DNA from 2 places in the Bacillus thuringiensis genome. Region 1 is predicted to be linked to the other one. Evidence: riboswitches for the same ligand, from Rfam matches in the RefSeq annotation. Region 1 holds a riboswitch; the other holds the start of a gene.

Region 1 (9,187 bases):
CAGTTGATACACATGTAAAGCGTTTACGTGAGAAGTTAAGCAAAAAATCACCAGATGCAGCGAAAATGATTGTTACTGTTTGGGGTGTAGGTTACAAATTCGAGGTTGTGAACGACTGATGCTTTGGAGAAGTGTAGTAGGGAAGTTATGGATGACCATATTACTTCTCGTTTCGTTTGTTCTTGGATTTGTTGCGATTTTACTTTCACAGTTTTTTAGAACGTATTATGTTGATATGAGTGAAGCTAGGCTTCAAAAAGTCGCAACAAGTGTTTCGGAGTTAATTGAAGAAGGTGCCGATGTAAAAACGATTGAGAATATCGCGTACAAATTCTCTGATCCACTTTCAAGGATTATTATTGTAGAAGATGGTAAGGAAATCTCTTCTTCACCGAAACAAGAAGGGTTAGTCACCCTTACAATGGATGATTTAAAAGAAGATAAAGAATTAGCTGCTGTTTTTACGGACAAAAAAGAAATTAAAAATAACGTTAGAAAAGCGTCTAATAGTAGGAAGAATAAAAACACCGAAAATGATATTATGATCGTAGGAAAACCAGTGCAATCAAAAAATCAAAGTGCAGTGTTCGTATATGAATCTTTACAAGTACCGATACAAGGTATGGAAAGAACGACTGATTTTATTTTCTTATCGGCTGGAATTGCGATTATATTAACAACTTTCTTTGCGTTCTTCTTATCTACTCGGATTACAGCGCCGCTTCGTAAAATGCGTGAGGTTGCTTTTGAAGTGTCACGTGGTAAGTTTGATGCAAAGGCTCCTATGGTATCTCAGGATGAGATTGGTGAGCTTGCAACGGCCTTAAATCAAATGGGAAAACAGTTGAAGTTCAATATGAACGCCTTGCAACAAGAAAAAGAGCAGTTAGCAAGTATTTTGAGTAGTATGGCAGATGGGGTTATTACGTTAAATCAAGAAGGTGAAGTTGTAGTAATCAATCCGCCGGCCGAACATTTCTTACAAGTTTGGCAAGAAGAAAAAGAGATAGAGCTAAGTAAAAAACTACCTTCTGAACTTGTGGAACTATTCCATCTCGTTGTAGAAAGCGAACAACAACAAGTTGTTGAAATTAATTTACAAAAAGGGAACTATGTAGTTCTTATGACGCCGCTTTACAATCAAACGAAAATTCGTGGAGCTGTAGCAGTACTGCGAGATATGACGGAAGAACGTCGTCTTGAAAAGATGCGTCAAGACTTTATTGCGAATGTATCGCATGAACTTCGTACACCAATGGTAATGCTACAAGGGTATAGTGAAGCGATTTTAGATGATATTGTGCAAACGAAAGAGGAAATTGATGAGTTTGTTCAAATTATTTATGATGAATCTGTTCGTTTAGGTAAACTTGTAAATGAATTGTTAGATTTAGCTCGTATGGAAAGCGGTCATGTAGAGTTACATATTGGTGAAGTGGATATACATCCGTTTGTTGAAAAAATTGGTCGTAAATTCCAAGGGATTGCAAAGGATAAAGAAGTTGAACTAACAGTTGATTTCCGAAATCCGATCGAAGAATATGCGTTTGATGCAGATCGGATGGAACAAGTGTTGACGAACTTGATTGATAACGCAATTCGTCATACGAATGCGGGTGGACATGTAACGCTTGTAATTGATACGAAAAATAATGACCTCATTTTTGAAGTGCAAGATTCGGGTGCAGGCATTCCAGAAGAGGATATTCCATTTTTATTTGATCGTTTCTATAAAGCTGATAAAGCAAGAACACGTGGGAAAAAGGGTGGAACAGGACTCGGGCTTGCGATTGCGAAAAACATTGTTCAAGGTCATGATGGTAAAATTTCTGTTTCAAGTATTGTTGGAGAAGGAACTACATTCTCTGTATATTTACCGAATCGTATAATTTAGATATACGTTTTTAAAGTTGATAATGAATAAAGTTCTGCTGTTTTTTATTTTTTTGTAAACTCAATTAAATAAAGAATGGTAGAACTTTTTTCTATCTTGGTCGAATTAAGAATAACGAGAGAGGTGCTGTGAAGAAATGAAATTATATACAAAAACAGGAGATAAAGGAACGACAAGTGTAATAGGTGGCAGGGTGGATAAAGATGATATCCGTGTGGAAGCTTATGGAACAATAGACGAGGCAAATTCTCATATTGGATATGCAATGACTAAGCTTCAAGGCGGGGCTTTTAGAGATATTTACAATGAGCTCGAAAATATTCAACATGAACTATTTGATTGCGGAGGAGACTTGGCAATAGTGGAACAAAAAATTCCTTATAAAGTGACAATTGAGATGGTTGGTAGCTTAGAAAGAAAGATTGATTTGTATATAGAAGAAGCCCCGGCATTAGAGCGCTTTATTTTGCCAGGTGGTAGCGAGGCGGCGGCTACTATTCATATTGCACGTACCGTTGTAAGAAGAGCAGAACGCTCTATAGTATCATTGCAAAAAGAAGTGAATATAAATGAAGTTGTCTTAAAGTATGTAAATAGATTATCTGATTATTTGTTTGCGATAGCTAGAGTAATAAATGCCCGATTACAAGTGAAAGATGTGGAGTATAACCGTAGTGCATTAGTTTTTCGTGACAAGAAAGAGAAGGAAGTGAAGTAATTCACTTTCTTTTTTTTGTATACTTTTTTCTGTAATATACCAAAATAGAGAAGGTATGGTGTTAACTAGAAAACGGAGGATGTATATGAAAGTTTTAAAATGCGGCGTCATGTTATTGAGTATACTGTTTGTATCTCAATTACATGTTTACGCAGAAGAAAATCGATGGACATGGCCTGTTGAAGGTCAGATAAGTGATTATTTTGGGACAAGGCATGGAAAACACTATGGTATTGATGTAGCTGCGCCGATTGGAACGCCTGTGGCAGCTATCCAAGATGGTAAGGTAACGAAGTCTTATTATTCAAGTAGTTATGGAAATGTTGTATTTATTAAACACGGAGAATATGAGGCTGTATATGCACATTTAAATAAGAGATATGTGGATCAAGGAGATTATATTTCAAAAGGAGAAAAAATTGGAGAAGTAGGGAACACGGGAGAGTCGCGAGGTGCACACTTACATCTAGAACTTCATCAAGGAAGATGGACGATGGCGAAAAAGAATGCGATGAACCCATTGCTTGTTTTAAGTGAACAAAGAAATGAAGTTGTTTCTTCATCATTATATGTCGTACAAAAAGGGGATACTTTAGTTAGTATTGCACGGAAATTTAGTATGACACTTAAGGAAATTAAAGAAAAAAATGGATTGCAGCAAGAGCTAATTTATCCTAATCAACAATTATATGTTAAGTGAAGGCAACGTCTCAAAATTTAAACTTTGAATATTCTTAAATAAGGTTCAATGTAAATGAAATTATATGGGCGCTTCTGCTAGAAGTATTGAGTGAATTAGAGTATCTATATCTAAAAGAAAACCGTCCCAAAATTTATTTTGGGACGGTTTCTTTTACCAAAAAATAAAGACACATATAAATCCAGAAATAGCTAAATAGCTATATAAGTAAAAAACTTTTGTTCTTGTTTTCTCTTTTGTTCGAAACAGTACGATAGTCGGTTCAATTAAACCGATTGTCAAACAAAGTAGGCCAAGAAGCATACAACCAATTGAAATAGAATACAGGGCGATTTGTGGTGCTTGAAATGGAATCATCCATTTTAATAAAAATGCAATAAGTGCAGTGTAACAAATGCTACCGATGTATTTATTCAGTGGTGTATTAGAACGAAAACCGGGAAGTTTTTTTAAGAAAGAGCGGGAAACAACTTCTGTTTGTAAAGATGTATGCTCTTCAATAATTTTTTGAGCTTCTTTTCCTTTTTGAAAAAGAGATAAGATCCAATTTCGCTCACCCTGAAAAATAAATTGAGAAGTTGTCAAATAGTGATCAATCTTCACTTTATTCCAACTCTTCCACGGATGACGCTCACACAATTTTAATTTACTTTCTGTTTTTTTATCATACTGATAAATACTGATGCCATCTTCATCGAAAGTAGCATAGTATGTCTCGTTTGAGAATGTACCTAAATCAATTGGGCAGTAGAAAAGTAATTCTTTTTTTAAATAAAAGTATTCTTTTCTTAAATTTTTTTTCATCGCTTCTCGAATAGAATGTCTCTTTTCTTTTTTCATGACATTTCCTCCATAACTCAGAAAATGTTCTTATCTTAACAATTCAATATCTTATCACTTTTAATTATATATGACTAGGGAATTCAAAAGAGAAATGCCGAATAATAAAAAATATGGATTGTATTGTAAAATATCTCGCAATTTATTTGTTGTTACGAAAAATAAATAACTAATTATAAATAAGTTACAATTTTTTAGTTCACAATGTTATGAGGTTGTTGTATAATGAAGGGGAAAATAGAATATCGGTCTATCTTCGGGGCAGGGTGAAAATCCCGACCGGCGGTGATGAACTATTTATGATTTTGTTCTAAGCCCGCGAGCCGTTAAGGCAGGATTTGGTGTGATTCCAAAGCCGACAGTATAGTCTGGATGGGAGAAGATGGAGGTTCAAGCGTTCAAAAAAGATATGGATTTGAACGTCTGTTTGATGTGCCTTAAATTCTCCCTTTGTGTAAAACACAAAGGGTTTTTTCGTTCTATGAAAAAATAGGCATAGCAGAACCTTTCCACTTTCCATGAGATGATCGATGGAAAAGGAGAGAGAAAGATGAAACAAAAAAACAGTGTAGTGCAGATGGTGAGTGTAGCGATGCTAAGTAGTATTGCATATTTACTAATGATGTTGGATTTCCCGTTCCCAGGGCTTCCGCCATTTTTGAAAATTGATTTTAGTGATGTACCAGCTCTAATTGCAGCAATTATCTTTGGACCAGTAGCAGGAGTGATTGTAGAGGCGATAAAGAACATTTTACATTACGGGATTCAAGGAAGTTTAACGGGAGTACCAGTTGGAGAAATTGCAAACTTTATTGCAGGATGTTTATTTATTGGACCAGCAGCTTTCTTATTTAGAAAGTATCGTACTGTAAAGAGTTTAACGACAGGATTAATGCTAGGGACAATTACAATGGCACTTATTATGAGTGTATTAAACTACATCATCATATTCCCGGCTTACACTTGGTTTTTAAATTCACCGGCTATGTCTAGCGAAGCTATAAGAACAACGGTTGTAACGGCAATCTTACCATTTAATTTAATTAAAGGAATTGTTGTAACAATTGTATTTGTAGCATTATTTTCACGCCTGAAAGTATGGGTGTTTGCAAAAATGAAAAATGCATAATAAATATTAAAACCATTAGTAGTGTGGAACTACTAATGGTTTTTTATTAAGGAAAATAAAATTCAGATACAAAAAATGCCCCTCATCAATATGAGGGGCATTTTTTGAAGTTAATAAAAGACTATTCGAATTTTAAAGCGTCTCCGTCGAATGATTCGTCAGCAACTTTAATTGAGTCAGTTGGACAGCCTTCGAATGCATCCATCATATCTTCAATTAATACATCTGGAATTTCAACGATACCTTGGTTATCGTCTAATGTTACAAATGCAATACCTTCATCATCATAGTCATAAATGTCTGGTGCAGCAGCGCCACAAGCACCACATGCAATACAAGTATCTTTATCAACGATTGTATATTTTGCCATCTTTTTTCCCTCCTGATAATATGTATGTGAAAAGCTCGCCATAAAAATTATAACCTTATTGTAAAACGGTTTGTGAAACTTTTCAACATAAAATTATAATGATAATGCTTATCAATTAGAGTGTCAACTTATTTTTGAATTATGTCATAAGATTTTCAAAATACGTAAATGTGATTTCGTTTGATACAATAGAATATATACAAGTATATAGTTCTTATATGATAAGTTTAATGAGCGACAGTAGATAGTGTAATTGTACTGAAAAGAATGAAGTTAAGATTGGAAGGTGGAAGCGGTCATGCAAATACAATATACTTTGTTGCATTGTTTAAAACAATTGAATGGTGAAAGAACCGTTTCTTCTATTTATTATTTACTAAAGGGCAAACGTTCTTCGCAAACTTTGCAAGATGGAAATATGTTCCGGATTTCTTTTTTATTCGGAATATATAAATCATTAAATAGAAATGACTATGATGGTGAAGTTGTAAAGTTGTTGCAAGCGGATTTTATTCAAGAAATACATGAAAATACATATGTGTTAACACCTACGGGTAAAATGCAGTTACATAAATGGGAGGAAGTTTATGCTTTTCCAGCGCATTTGCATGGTTTACATTATGGTGAATTAGGTGAAACATTTTGGAAAAGATTATCATTGATTATTCAAACCATATCAAATTTACAACAGAATAATACGAAGTTTATCCCAATTCAACAAGATACAGAAATAATGATGTGGGTAAAACGTTTTCTAACAGGAAGGCCATATAAGAGAAGTGAGTTGGCGAGGAAACTATGGACGGAAGTACATAATCTTTTGGAAAAGAGTAATGCGATAGAAGCGACGATTGTAACATATCGACTAACGGGCTATGAACGTATTGGTTGTACATTGCAACAATTAGCAGAAATTACGAAACAAGATATATTTAGGGTGTATTTTTTATTTTGGGGTACAATGCATTTCTTTATACAAGAAGTACGTGATAAAGAAAATGAATTTCCACTATTAGCTGAAATTATATCTTATCCAAATGAGAGAGCTGAATTATTTAGTTTATCCACGAAAAAAACATATAATTTTTGGAGACAAGGGCGTTCTTTAGAAGAAATAGCAACGATTCGGAATTTAAAGGTTGCAACGATAGAAGATCATTTTGTTGAAATTGCTTTGCGAGAAAAAGATTTTTCTATTGAAATGTTTATGGAAAAAGAAAAGATAGACAAAGTAATAAAAGTAATTGAAGCATTACAAACGCGGAAGTTACGTGTTTTGAAACAAGAGGTTGGAGAAGATATCTCTTATTTTGAAGTTCGTCTTGTATTAGCGCGGATGGAGGGTGTAAATGAAACTTGAAGAATATTTATATAAGTGGTTTGGATATTCTGAATTTCGTCCAGGTCAAAAAGGAGTTATTACAGATTTATTAGAAGGAAAAGATGTGATAGCAATGCTTCCGACTGGAAGAGGGAAATCTATATGCTATCAGTTTCCGGGGCTTATGCGAGAAGGAACAGTGCTTGTTGTATCACCGTTATTATCTTTAATGGAAGATCAAGTGACACAATTAAAGTATGTTGTGAAAAACCGAGTGATAGCATTTAATAGTTTTCGGACATTAAATGAAAAAAGAGAAGCGATGAAAAAATTATCTTCATATAAATTTATTTTTGTTTCACCAGAGATGTTACAGTCGGAGTTATTAATTAGGGAATTGAAGAAAATTCATATTTCATTATTTGTTGTTGATGAGGCTCATTGTATTTCTCAATGGGGTTATGATTTTAGACCGGACTATAAGAAACTAAATGTAGTTATTGAAAATATTGGTTCTCCTACAGTATTAGCATTGACAGCCACAGCGACAAAAGGGGTACTGCAAGATATCGCAGACAGTTTAAATTTAAAGGGTGCCGCGGAACATGTATACTCTATTGATCGTCCTAATATTGCAATGGAGGTGCAATTTGTAGAGACGATAGAAGAAAAGAAAGAGGCGCTTTTGGAGCAGGTGATGTATTTACAAGGGCCGGGGATTGTATATTGTTCAAGTAGAGCGTGGACAGAAAGGTTAACGGAATACTTGAGAGGAAAAGGTGTTACTGGTGTAGCTTTTTATCATGGTGGTATGGAACATGAAGAGCGTATGTTAATTCAACAACAGTTTATGAATGATCAATTGCAGCTTGTAATATGTACAAGTGCATTTGGTATGGGGGTAAATAAGGCGAATACGCAATATATTATTCATTTTCATTATCCAACTAATATAGCTTCTTACTTACAAGAAATCGGAAGAGCTGGAAGAGATGGCGAACCGAGTATAGCTATTTTATTGTGTAGTCCGTTGGATCATGATTTACCAATTTCAATCATTGAGGATGAATTGCCAAGTAAGTTGCAAATACAATTTTTATTTTCTTTACTACAAGAAAGAATGTTTCAAACGAAAGAATTACCAATAGAAGATGTAGAAGAAATTTGTTATAATGCAGCAAGATTTAATGAGCAATATTGGCGTTTCGTTCGTTATCATCTCGAACAGGTTGGAATTATACAACAACGAAGATTATTATTAGAGGGTTTGTCAGATGAAATTATGAACCGATTAATAGCTGAAGTAGAAATAAGGTTGCGTAATAAATATAGTGAGCTAGAAAATATGAAGTCATGGATACGAGTTAAAGGATGTAGACGTGAATATGTGCTGCAACAGTTCGGTTATAGGAAAGAAAAAGAGTTAAATAATTGCTGTGATTATTGTGGTATTACAAAAGAAGATTATAAAAAAAGACGAGCGCAACAATCGGATTTCGACTATAATTGGGAAACAGAGTTACAAAAGCTTTTCGGCCTAGAAAAGATGGGGGAATGATGAACATTCAAAGGCATAATGTTGAAGATATGAGTCCGCAGGAAATAAGGCTGAATCTATATATAACACAGTTAATTATTATCGGTATTGGCTGTTTACTAGCATATATATTATTTCAAGATGTAAAAGAAGTGTTTAATTTATGGAGATGGGAACCAGTATCTATACTTATTATAGGTGGTTTGTTAGCGATTGGTATTGTGTTATTAGATTATGTTGCAATGCGAGTGTTTCCAGAGTCTTGGTTTGATGATGGTGGTATTAACGATAAGATGTTTCGAGGAATGTCGGTTCTGCATTTACTCATTATTACGTTCGTAATCGGTTTTGCAGAAGAATTTTTATTTAGAGGTGTAGTGCAGACTCATTTTGGAATTGTAATTGCGAGTTTCGTATTTGCAGTGTTACATATTCGTTATATAACAAAGCCATTTTTGTTTTGTTTCGTCTGTTTCATTAGTTTTGTCTTTGGCTATGTATTTGAATGGACAGGGAATTTGTTTATAACAATCTTTGCACACTTTCTTGTTGATTTTATAATGGGACTCCAATTAAGAAAATAAATGGAAGGTGGTGGTGAACAACATGAGGAAACGAATTCCTGATTTTGAAGAGGAATTAGAAGTTGAGCGAGTAGAAGAAAAAGAAAGTTTACCG
Region 2 (9,187 bases), 2.5 Mb from region 1:
ACTATACTAGGTGCAATAACTGCCCTTGGGATTTTCTTTACAAATAAAGTGATGTACTTAAAGAAAAAAACAGAGGAAGAAGTACTCGAAAGAGAAACGAAAAAACATTTTCGTATAGAGGATTTTGATGCTCTTCATAAAGAAGAAATTCATATCCCTTCACAATTCGGATACGACCTTCACGGATATTACATTCCTGCTGGTCATTCCAATAAGTTTATGGTTTTTTGCCACGGTGTAACTGTAAATAAAATAAACTCTGTAAAATATGCAAACTTATTCTTAAAAAGGGGATATAATGTCCTCATTTACGATCATCGTCGTCATGGTAAAACTGGCGGAAAAACAACAAGCTATGGATACTATGAAAAGCATGATTTGAAATCCGTAGTTGACTGGCTAAAAAGCCGTTTTGGAACCAATATTACACTTGGTATTCATGGTGAATCTATGGGAGCTGCAACAATTCTTCAATACGCAGGACTTGTAGAAGATGGTGCTGATTTCTATATTGCAGATTGTCCTTTCTCTGATTTTCACGGACAATTACAGCACCGTTTAAAGGTTGAATTCCATTTACCAAAATGGCCTTTATTACCTTTAGCAAACGCATTTTTAAAAGTTCGTGACGGTTATACAATTCGTGAAGTTTCACCAATCGACTGTATAAAAAACATTAACAATCCCGTTCTCTTTATTCATAGTAAAGATGACGACTATATTTTAGCTGATATGACAAAAGCGTTATATGAAGCGAAAGAAAATAATAAGCAACTTTATATTGCAGAACACGGTGCACACGCTTGCTCTTATAACGAAAATAAAGAAGAGTACGAAGCAGCCATCGATCAATTTTTAAACACATATGTGAAAGAAACAAAAAACAGGCTTGCATAAGCCTGTTTTTTTATTGCGCTAAAACGTCTGTAACTTGTTCCATATTTTCAGAAATCCATTGCATTGCATCATCTAACGTTGGAAATTCTGTCGTTTGAAATGTTACTTCATCTTGAAGTAACCAAACATCCTTTGCCTCTTGCCCTACACCTGCAATGGACCAATGTAACAAACTATATGGATGATTATCATTCAAAAATGATGCCCACGTGCGCTCATTTGCAATGTTTCGTAATGTATGTAATTGTTTATCCATCTCTCGTCACCTTACTCTAGTCAGTTATGAAAACTATTATAACACTCTCTTCTTTCTCAAACAAAGTGCTCTTTTTTCCCCGCTATTTGCGGGCAGTAAAACTCCCACCTCAAAATTCGGCTGAAACAAAGAAGTTAGGTGGGAGATTAACTGCCCCTAAAAGCCCGATTGGTTCAACTAATAATTAGTGGGGGATGCCTCCCCCACTAATTAAAGTTTCACTTTATATTGCCAAGCACTTCCCTTGATTATATGATGAAATTAAGCGTTTGGGAAGGAGGGATAACGTTGGCAAAAGTACAAATTAAAGTAAATGATAATGGCTCTTTTCGCGTTACAGGGGACGTGGAATTAGTCGACTCACAAGGGAATGTATTCCCAGCAAAACCGGCATTTTCTTTATGCCGTTGTGGCTTATCAAAAAATATGCCTTATTGCGACGCTTCGCATAAAGGTAAATTCGAGTCCGTTGTTAGAGCACCAGAGGCAGAATAATTTTACATGTGACATGCACATTTTTTTGTGCATGTTTTTTCTTTTTAGCAACTCCGTTATATCCCTTCTCCTTACAACATTTCTAATACTTTTATTTCCATTCCAGCCTGCATATATTTTCACACAATTCTTCACATTCGAATATTTTTTACTAGCCTTTTATTTTTTTTGTGCTATAATTTGAGCAAACAGCATCCTTCGGGGTCGGGTGAAATTCCCAACCGGCGGTGATGAAGTGAAAACTTCTAAGTCCGTGACCCGTTTTCAACTCGAAAACGGTGGATCTAGTGAAACTCTAGGGCCGACAGTATAGTCTGGATGGGAGAAGGATATGTTTCTAGTTTTTTATATAGTGAATACACTTTTATTTCAGTATGCATATTTTTAAAGATTCATTTTGATTCTTTATATATGTTTAATTTTCTATACTTATTTTTTATACTGAAATAAAAAGAGACAACTAGCGTTTAAAAATTCGATATTTTGCTAGGTTTTTTCCTTATGCAGAAATATCAATTATCGTTAGGTTTCTTTCCTATGCTTTCGTATTCAAACTATATTTCTAGAAATCACGTCTCCCAAACCCCAAGGATATTAAATCCTTGGGGTTTTTTGATTTTTTTAGGAGAGGTGAAGAAAATGACAGATCAAGAATATATGAGGATTGCCCTGCTGTTAGCAGAAGGAACATCAGGACAAACAAGTCCAAATCCTATGGTTGGTGCTGTTGTTGTAAAAGATGGAAACATCGTTGGTATGGGGGCTCATTTACGAGCTGGTGAAGAACACGCAGAAGTTCATGCCCTTCAAATGGCTGGTCAGAACGCCAAAGACGCTACCGTTTATGTAACACTGGAACCGTGTAGCCACTTTGGAAAAACACCACCTTGTTGTGAATTGCTCATCGAAAAAGGAGTTAAGCGTGTTGTAATTGCTACTCTCGATTGTAATCCGCTCGTTTCTGGTAATGGAAAAAGAAGATTAGAGGAAGCTAGAATTGAAGTAACTACCGGTGTTCTTGAAGCAGAAGCAGTTTTATTAAATCGCTACTTTTTTCACTACATGAAAACGAAACGCCCTTTTGTAACAATAAAAACAGCGATGAGCTTAGATGGAAAAACAGCAACTGTAACTGGTGAAAGTAAGTGGATTACAGGTGAAGAAGCACGTGCTGATGTTCACCAATATCGCCATACACATGATGCAATTCTTGTTGGAGTAAATACAGTTATAGCTGATAACCCACATTTAACAACAAGAATTCCAAATGGTGGGAAACACCCTATTCGCGTTGTTTTAGATACCCATTTACGAACACCACCATCTTCTCATGTCATAACAGATGGTTTAGCACCGACATGGATTATTGTCGGTAAGGATGTAAAGAAAGAGAAGATATCTTCTTATGAATCTAAAAATATAGCTATATTCCAAATGGAAACGAAGCATATAGAAATTGAGGACCTTCTTTCCTTTCTTGGAGAAAAACAAATTCTTTCTCTATTCGTTGAAGGTGGCCAATCGATTCATGCAAGTTTCTTAAAAACAAACAATTTTAATGAAATTGTAACCTATATAAGCCCGAAATTAATTGGTGGGAAAGATGCTCCTACTTTATTTGGAGGAAATGGTTTTTCAAAATTACAAGATGCGCTTTCCTTGAAAATTCAAGAGATGAAACAAATTGGTGATGATATAAAAATTGTTGCGAATGCCCGAAACGAGGTGACGGAATGTTTACAGGAATTGTAGACGAATTAGGAACGATAGCAAACATGCAACAAAGCGGAGAAGCGATGAAATTAACGATTCATGCAAAGAAAATTTTATCAGATATTCACTTAGGTGATAGTATCGCGGTGAACGGTATTTGCTTAACTGTAACAAGCTTTACAACTAATTCATTTACAGTTGATGCAATGCCTGAAACGATGCAGTCGACATCACTTCGCATGCTTAAACCCCACTCTAAAGTAAATTTAGAGCGAGCAATGGCTGCAAACGGACGATTCGGTGGACATTTCGTTTCAGGACATATTGATGGCATCGGAACGATTTTAAATAAAAAACAACATTACAATGCCGTCTATTACAAAATAGCAATTTCTGATGAACTGCTGCGCTATTGTTTGCATAAAGGATCCATTGCTGTTGATGGAACGAGTTTAACGATATTTGATATAGACGAATCTTCCATAACGATTTCACTCATCCCGCACACAGTAAGCGAATCTGTCATTGGAGAAAAAAATGCCGGAGATATCGTAAACATTGAGTGTGACATGATTGGTAAATATATCGAACGCTTTATTACTAAACCTACAAAACGAGTAGGTTCAATGACTGAAAGCTTTTTACAAGAAAATGGATTTCTATAAGGGGGAAGCACAATGTTTCATCGTATTGAAGAAGCTCTAGAAGATTTAAAACAAGGTAAAGTCGTTATCGTATGTGATGATGAAAACCGAGAAAATGAAGGCGATTTTATTGCTTTAGCAGAGTACATTACACCAGAAACAATTAATTTTATGATTACACATGGCCGTGGTCTCGTTTGTGTACCGATTACAGCAGGGTACGCAGAACGTCTACAATTAGAACCAATGGTATCTCATAATACAGATTCACATCATACTGCGTTTACAGTGAGCATTGACCATGTTTCTACAACAACAGGGATTAGCGCTCACGAACGTGCAACTACGATACAAGAATTGTTAAACCCCGCATCAAAAGGCGCTGATTTCAATCGACCTGGACATATCTTTCCATTAATTGCGAAAGAAGGCGGTGTCCTGCGTCGTGCAGGTCATACAGAAGCTGCTGTTGATTTAGCGAAGCTATGCGGTGCCGAACCAGCTGGAGTTATTTGCGAGATTATAAATGAGGACGGCACGATGGCACGTGTAACTGATTTAATAGAATGCGCAAAACAATTTGATATAAAAATGATTACAATAGAAGATTTAATTGCTTACCGCCGCCATCATGAAACACTTGTGATGAGAGAGGTGGAAATTACATTACCTACAGATTTCGGTACTTTCCACGCAATTGGCTATTCTAACTCATTAGATACGAAAGAACATATCGCACTTGTAAAAGGTGATATTTCAATAGGTGAACCGGTACTTGTGCGTGTTCATTCTGAATGCTTAACAGGAGATGTATTCGGTTCACATCGCTGCGATTGCGGACCACAACTCCATGCAGCACTTGCTCAAATTGAGCGTGAAGGAAAAGGTGTTCTTCTTTATATGAGACAAGAAGGAAGAGGCATTGGGCTTCTTAATAAGCTTCGTGCTTATAAATTACAAGAAGAAGGATTCGATACTGTAGAAGCAAATGAAGAACTCGGCTTCCCTGCTGATCTTCGTGATTACGGTATCGGTGCACAAATATTAAAAGATTTAGGTTTACAAAGTTTACGATTATTAACGAATAACCCAAGAAAAATTGCTGGCTTACAAGGTTACGATTTAGAAGTAGTCGAGCGTGTACCGTTGCAAATGCCAGCAAAAGAAGAGAATAAATCGTATTTACAAACGAAAGTAAACAAATTAGGACACTTACTAAACTTATAATTAAAGGAGAGATTTATTATGGTATTCGAAGGTCATTTAGTTGGTACAGGATTAAAAGTTGGAGTTGTTGTTGGACGTTTTAACGAATTTATTACAAGTAAGTTACTTGGCGGCGCTTTAGACGGATTAAAGCGTCACGGTGTAGAAGAAAATGATATTGATGTTGCTTGGGTTCCTGGTGCATTTGAAATTCCTTTAATCGCTAAAAAGATGGCTAGTAGCGGAAAGTATGATGCGGTTATTACATTAGGTACTGTAATCCGAGGTGCTACAACTCACTACGATTACGTTTGTAATGAAGTAGCAAAAGGTGTTGCGTCTTTATCACTACAAATGGACATCCCAGTTATTTTCGGCGTATTAACGACAGAAACAATTGAACAAGCGATTGAACGCGCAGGTACGAAAGCTGGTAATAAAGGATATGAATCAGCTGTTGCTGCAATTGAAATGGCTCACTTATCAAAACAATGGGCATAAAAAAAGAGGCTGCGGCCTCTTTTTATTTTTTCACCTTTTTTTGTACATCTTTTATTAATTCATTCATCGTTTTTCCTTCTGTTTTTATATGAAGAGCTTGTGCTGTTCTCCATACATTCTCTCTTTTTTTCGCTTCTTCTATAATAATAATTTCTTTTCTAACTTCCTTTAAATCTTTTCCTTCCGTTTTCAATCCAAAATGTTCAGCTTTCGTTCGAAAGTGTTGTTCGATTCTTTGTTGCATCTCTTTTTGTTCAGGATTTTCAGCAGCCTTAACTGGATCAGAACTTATTGCTTTTATTAAAATTAAACAAGTCATAATCGCTAATATGTATTTGTACATGTAAAATCCTCCAACCCAATATAAATTACATATTTACTATGTACAACTAAGGCTTGGAAAATTCGTCCACAAAAATTCTTTTTTTCGTTCAAAAACCAATAGTAACAGGCGTCCGCAACTATTTATTACATTTTATTTACAAAAAAAGCAAACCCTTTTACAAGTTTGCTTTTTCATCTATCTTATAATGCACACTCTTCAATCTCAAATCCTAAATCTGCAATCATACCCCAGTCTGCAGTCGGCTCTTGTCCAGCTGTCGTTAAGTAGTCCCCGACAAAAATAGAATTTGCTGCAAATAAACCGATTGGCTGTACAGAACGTAAATTGATTTCACGTCCTCCTGAAATACGAATTTCTTTTGTTGGGTTTACAAAACGCATCATTGCCAGTACTTTTAAACATTCTACTGGCGTTAACTCTTTTTGCCCTTCAAGAGGTGTTCCCTTTACAGCAACAAGGAAATTACAAGGGATAGAATCTGCATCTATACGTTGTAATTCAAATGCAATTTCAGCACGCTCTTCAATTGTTTCTCCCATGCCAAAAATCGCTCCAGAGCATGGAGAAATGCCCGCTTGTTTCGCTTTTTGAACTGTATCAACACGATCATCATACGTATGAGTTGAACAAATACTATCGTAATTATTTTCATGTGTATTTAAGTTGTGGTTATAACGATGCACGCCCGCTTCCGCTAAACGTCCTGCTTGATCTTCATTTAAGAAACCTAAACAACAACAAATCTTCAAATCTGTCGTTTCACGAATTTCCTTAACTGCTCCAATTACGTGATTTACCTCTTTATCCGTCGGACGACGACCAGATGCTACAATACAATATGTACCTGCTTTACGGCGTATTGCTTCATGTGCCCCTTCTACAATCTTCTCCTGCGTTAACCATGCATATTTATCAATCGGCGCTTCTGAAATAATAGACTGTGAGCAATATCCACAATCTTCAGGACATAATCCAGATTTCGTATTAATAATCATATTCAATTTTACTTTCTTACCAAAGTGATGATGGCGAATAATGTAAGCTGCATTCATAATTTCTAAAACTTCTGTATCATCAGCTTCTAATATCGCTATCGCATCTTCTTTCGTAATCATCTTCTCTTCCACTACGTCGTATGCAATTTTTTTCCAATCCCTTTTTGTTTGTACTTGTTTCATTTCATCTCTTCCCCTCTTTTGTTATATGCATAAATAAAGCATGATACGTTGCCATTATCCCTTCATTTCCCGTGAAGTCTCTTTCGTATATGCGCAGCATCGCACGAAAGAGTGAGGGACTTTGACAATATGATCCTTCATTGCTATTAGTCGCTCCTACTTTTCGAATAGAATGCAGAAACTCCTTAACTTCTGTAAAACTCTCTATGTAACATGTTTCAGAAACATGCACATCCCCTGTTTCTATCTTGCATATATGAAGCAACTGATCTTTTGAATAAAAACGTTGACCAATCGATGTTTCATTTTTTATATTTCTTTCTTCTTTCGCACGTTGGAACGAAGTATGCAATTCTTGAAATGTTTCATGTCCAAACGTTGAAAAGAGTAATATCCCATCTATAGACAAATGATGAAATAAATTTCTTAACACTTGTTGTAAATTATTTAACCATTGAAATGTAGCATTTGAAATAATGACATCATATGATTCTTCTAATCGTAATCGCTCAATATCTTCACAGTGAAACGTTACATTTTTTACATTTTGTCTAGTTTGCGCAATCGCAATCATACTTTCAGCAAAATCAACTGCTGTAATATGTGCTTTCGGAAATAACTTTGATAATTGCTCTGTTACATACCCCGTCCCGCACCCCAGTTCTAAAATACGTATCGATGCCGTTTCACTATATCGTTCCTTTAAGATTGAAAGTAATGAATGTGCCATCTTTTTTTGTACATTTGCATATCGATCGTAAGATACGGCTGCCCCATTAAACCGTTTTTGTAGTAACGTTTTGTTGATCATGTCGTATCCCCTCTACAAATTGAATTATCTCATTTACACAATATTCAAAATTCGTTACACATAACGCATGCCCTGCTTCACTTACTACTTTCAGCTCGCTACTGCTATTCTCCGTCATACTACGTGCCGCAGACAATGGGCATATTACATCCTGTTCTCCGTGAATAAGTAGTATAGGTACTTTAATTTCTTTTAGTTCTTCTCTCATATCTGTTTCTATTAAATAATCCAAACCTAGTTGTAAAGACTGAATAGAATCACCTTTAAAACGGTCTACAATGTCTTCAAAGTTTTTATTCTCTTTTAGCTCATCTTTCGTAAACATATTTTCATAAAACCGCTTGAGCGTATCTTCTTTCCTTCTCGCCAAATTCCTTTTCAGCCGCTCTACATGCAAAGCATTCCATCCGTTACTGTAATCGCTCGTATTTGTAAATTTAGCAGTACCACCAATTAATACGATGCCTTTTGCCTTAATCTTTTTATAAGCTTCAACTGCTGCTAACGCTCCTAGTGACCATCCAACTAAAATTACGTTGTCATTATGCGCTACATCTATAATTCGTTCCGCAAATTCACTTCGTTCGTTCACATTACGCCAATCTATGCATTGAACAGAATATCCTTTAAAATACGGAAGTACTAAATCCCAAATATTCTCTTCCATTCCCCATCCGGGGATAAAAATAATCTTTAGCTCTTTCATACGAAAATCTCCTCTTCTTTCGCAATGTGAATAATTCGGTCAATAGCCCATTTTAAATCAGCTATTGTATGTTGCGATGTAACTGCAAAGCGAATTCGAGAACTATGAACCGGCACAGTTGGCGGACGAATTGCAATGGCCGCAATCCCTGCCTCTTGCAACCTTTTACTAAACCGTAAAGCATGTTCATTTGAACCGACTACAATCGGTACAATATGAGTTGAGCTATTCCCAATATCAAAACCAGCATCCCTTAATTTAGTTCTGAAGTATTCTCCATTTGCTATAAGGTTCTCTCTTCTTTCGTTATCTTCTTTTACAATTTCAATTGCTTTTTGCACCGCTCCTAACGTACTTGGTGGTAAAGCTGTAGTAAAAATAAAGCTTCTCATCATATTTTGTAAATACTCTATATAAATTTCATCACCTGTCAA

What was found. A riboswitch is a leader RNA that binds a small molecule or an ion and turns the genes downstream of it on or off. The one in region 1 is predicted to bind FMN.
Region 2: it holds a riboswitch for FMN, as region 1 does, so the genes downstream of both, ribD (bifunctional diaminohydroxyphosphoribosylaminopyrimidine deaminase/5-amino-6-(5-phosphoribosylamino)uracil reductase RibD) here and AC241_RS07815 (ECF transporter S component) in region 1, are expected to answer to the same signal.

Annotation. Positions count from the first base shown of each region.
Region 1 covers NZ_CP012099.1:1,475,621-1,484,807, forward strand. Annotated here, with positions in the region: gene resD (DNA-binding response regulator ResD) at 1-119, shown strand, start outside; gene resE (sensor histidine kinase ResE) at 119-1,894, shown strand; gene AC241_RS07800 (cob(I)yrinic acid a,c-diamide adenosyltransferase) at 2,031-2,612, shown strand; gene AC241_RS07805 (peptidoglycan DD-metalloendopeptidase family protein) at 2,698-3,312, shown strand; gene AC241_RS07810 (hypothetical protein) at 3,466-4,152, opposite strand; FMN riboswitch at 4,401-4,540, shown strand; gene AC241_RS07815 (ECF transporter S component) at 4,703-5,281, shown strand; gene AC241_RS07820 (ferredoxin) at 5,403-5,651, opposite strand; gene AC241_RS07825 (YpbB family protein) at 5,950-7,011, shown strand; gene recQ (ATP-dependent DNA helicase RecQ) at 7,001-8,530, shown strand; gene AC241_RS07835 (CPBP family intramembrane glutamic endopeptidase) at 8,530-9,093, shown strand; gene AC241_RS07840 (LysM peptidoglycan-binding domain-containing protein) at 9,116-9,187, shown strand, end outside.
Region 2 covers NZ_CP012099.1:3,966,351-3,975,537, forward strand. Annotated here, with positions in the region: gene AC241_RS20330 (alpha/beta hydrolase) at 1-897, shown strand, start outside; gene AC241_RS20335 (DUF2552 family protein) at 908-1,153, opposite strand; gene AC241_RS20340 (CDGSH iron-sulfur domain-containing protein) at 1,442-1,648, shown strand; FMN riboswitch at 1,839-1,982, shown strand; gene ribD (bifunctional diaminohydroxyphosphoribosylaminopyrimidine deaminase/5-amino-6-(5-phosphoribosylamino)uracil reductase RibD) at 2,288-3,400, shown strand; gene ribE (riboflavin synthase subunit alpha) at 3,382-4,026, shown strand; gene ribBA (bifunctional 3,4-dihydroxy-2-butanone 4-phosphate synthase/GTP cyclohydrolase II) at 4,039-5,232, shown strand; gene ribH (6,7-dimethyl-8-ribityllumazine synthase) at 5,251-5,712, shown strand; gene AC241_RS20365 (hypothetical protein) at 5,735-6,055, opposite strand; gene bioB (biotin synthase) at 6,238-7,236, opposite strand; gene bioC (malonyl-ACP O-methyltransferase BioC) at 7,238-8,047, opposite strand; gene AC241_RS20380 (alpha/beta fold hydrolase) at 8,013-8,753, opposite strand; gene bioF (8-amino-7-oxononanoate synthase) at 8,750-9,187, opposite strand, start outside.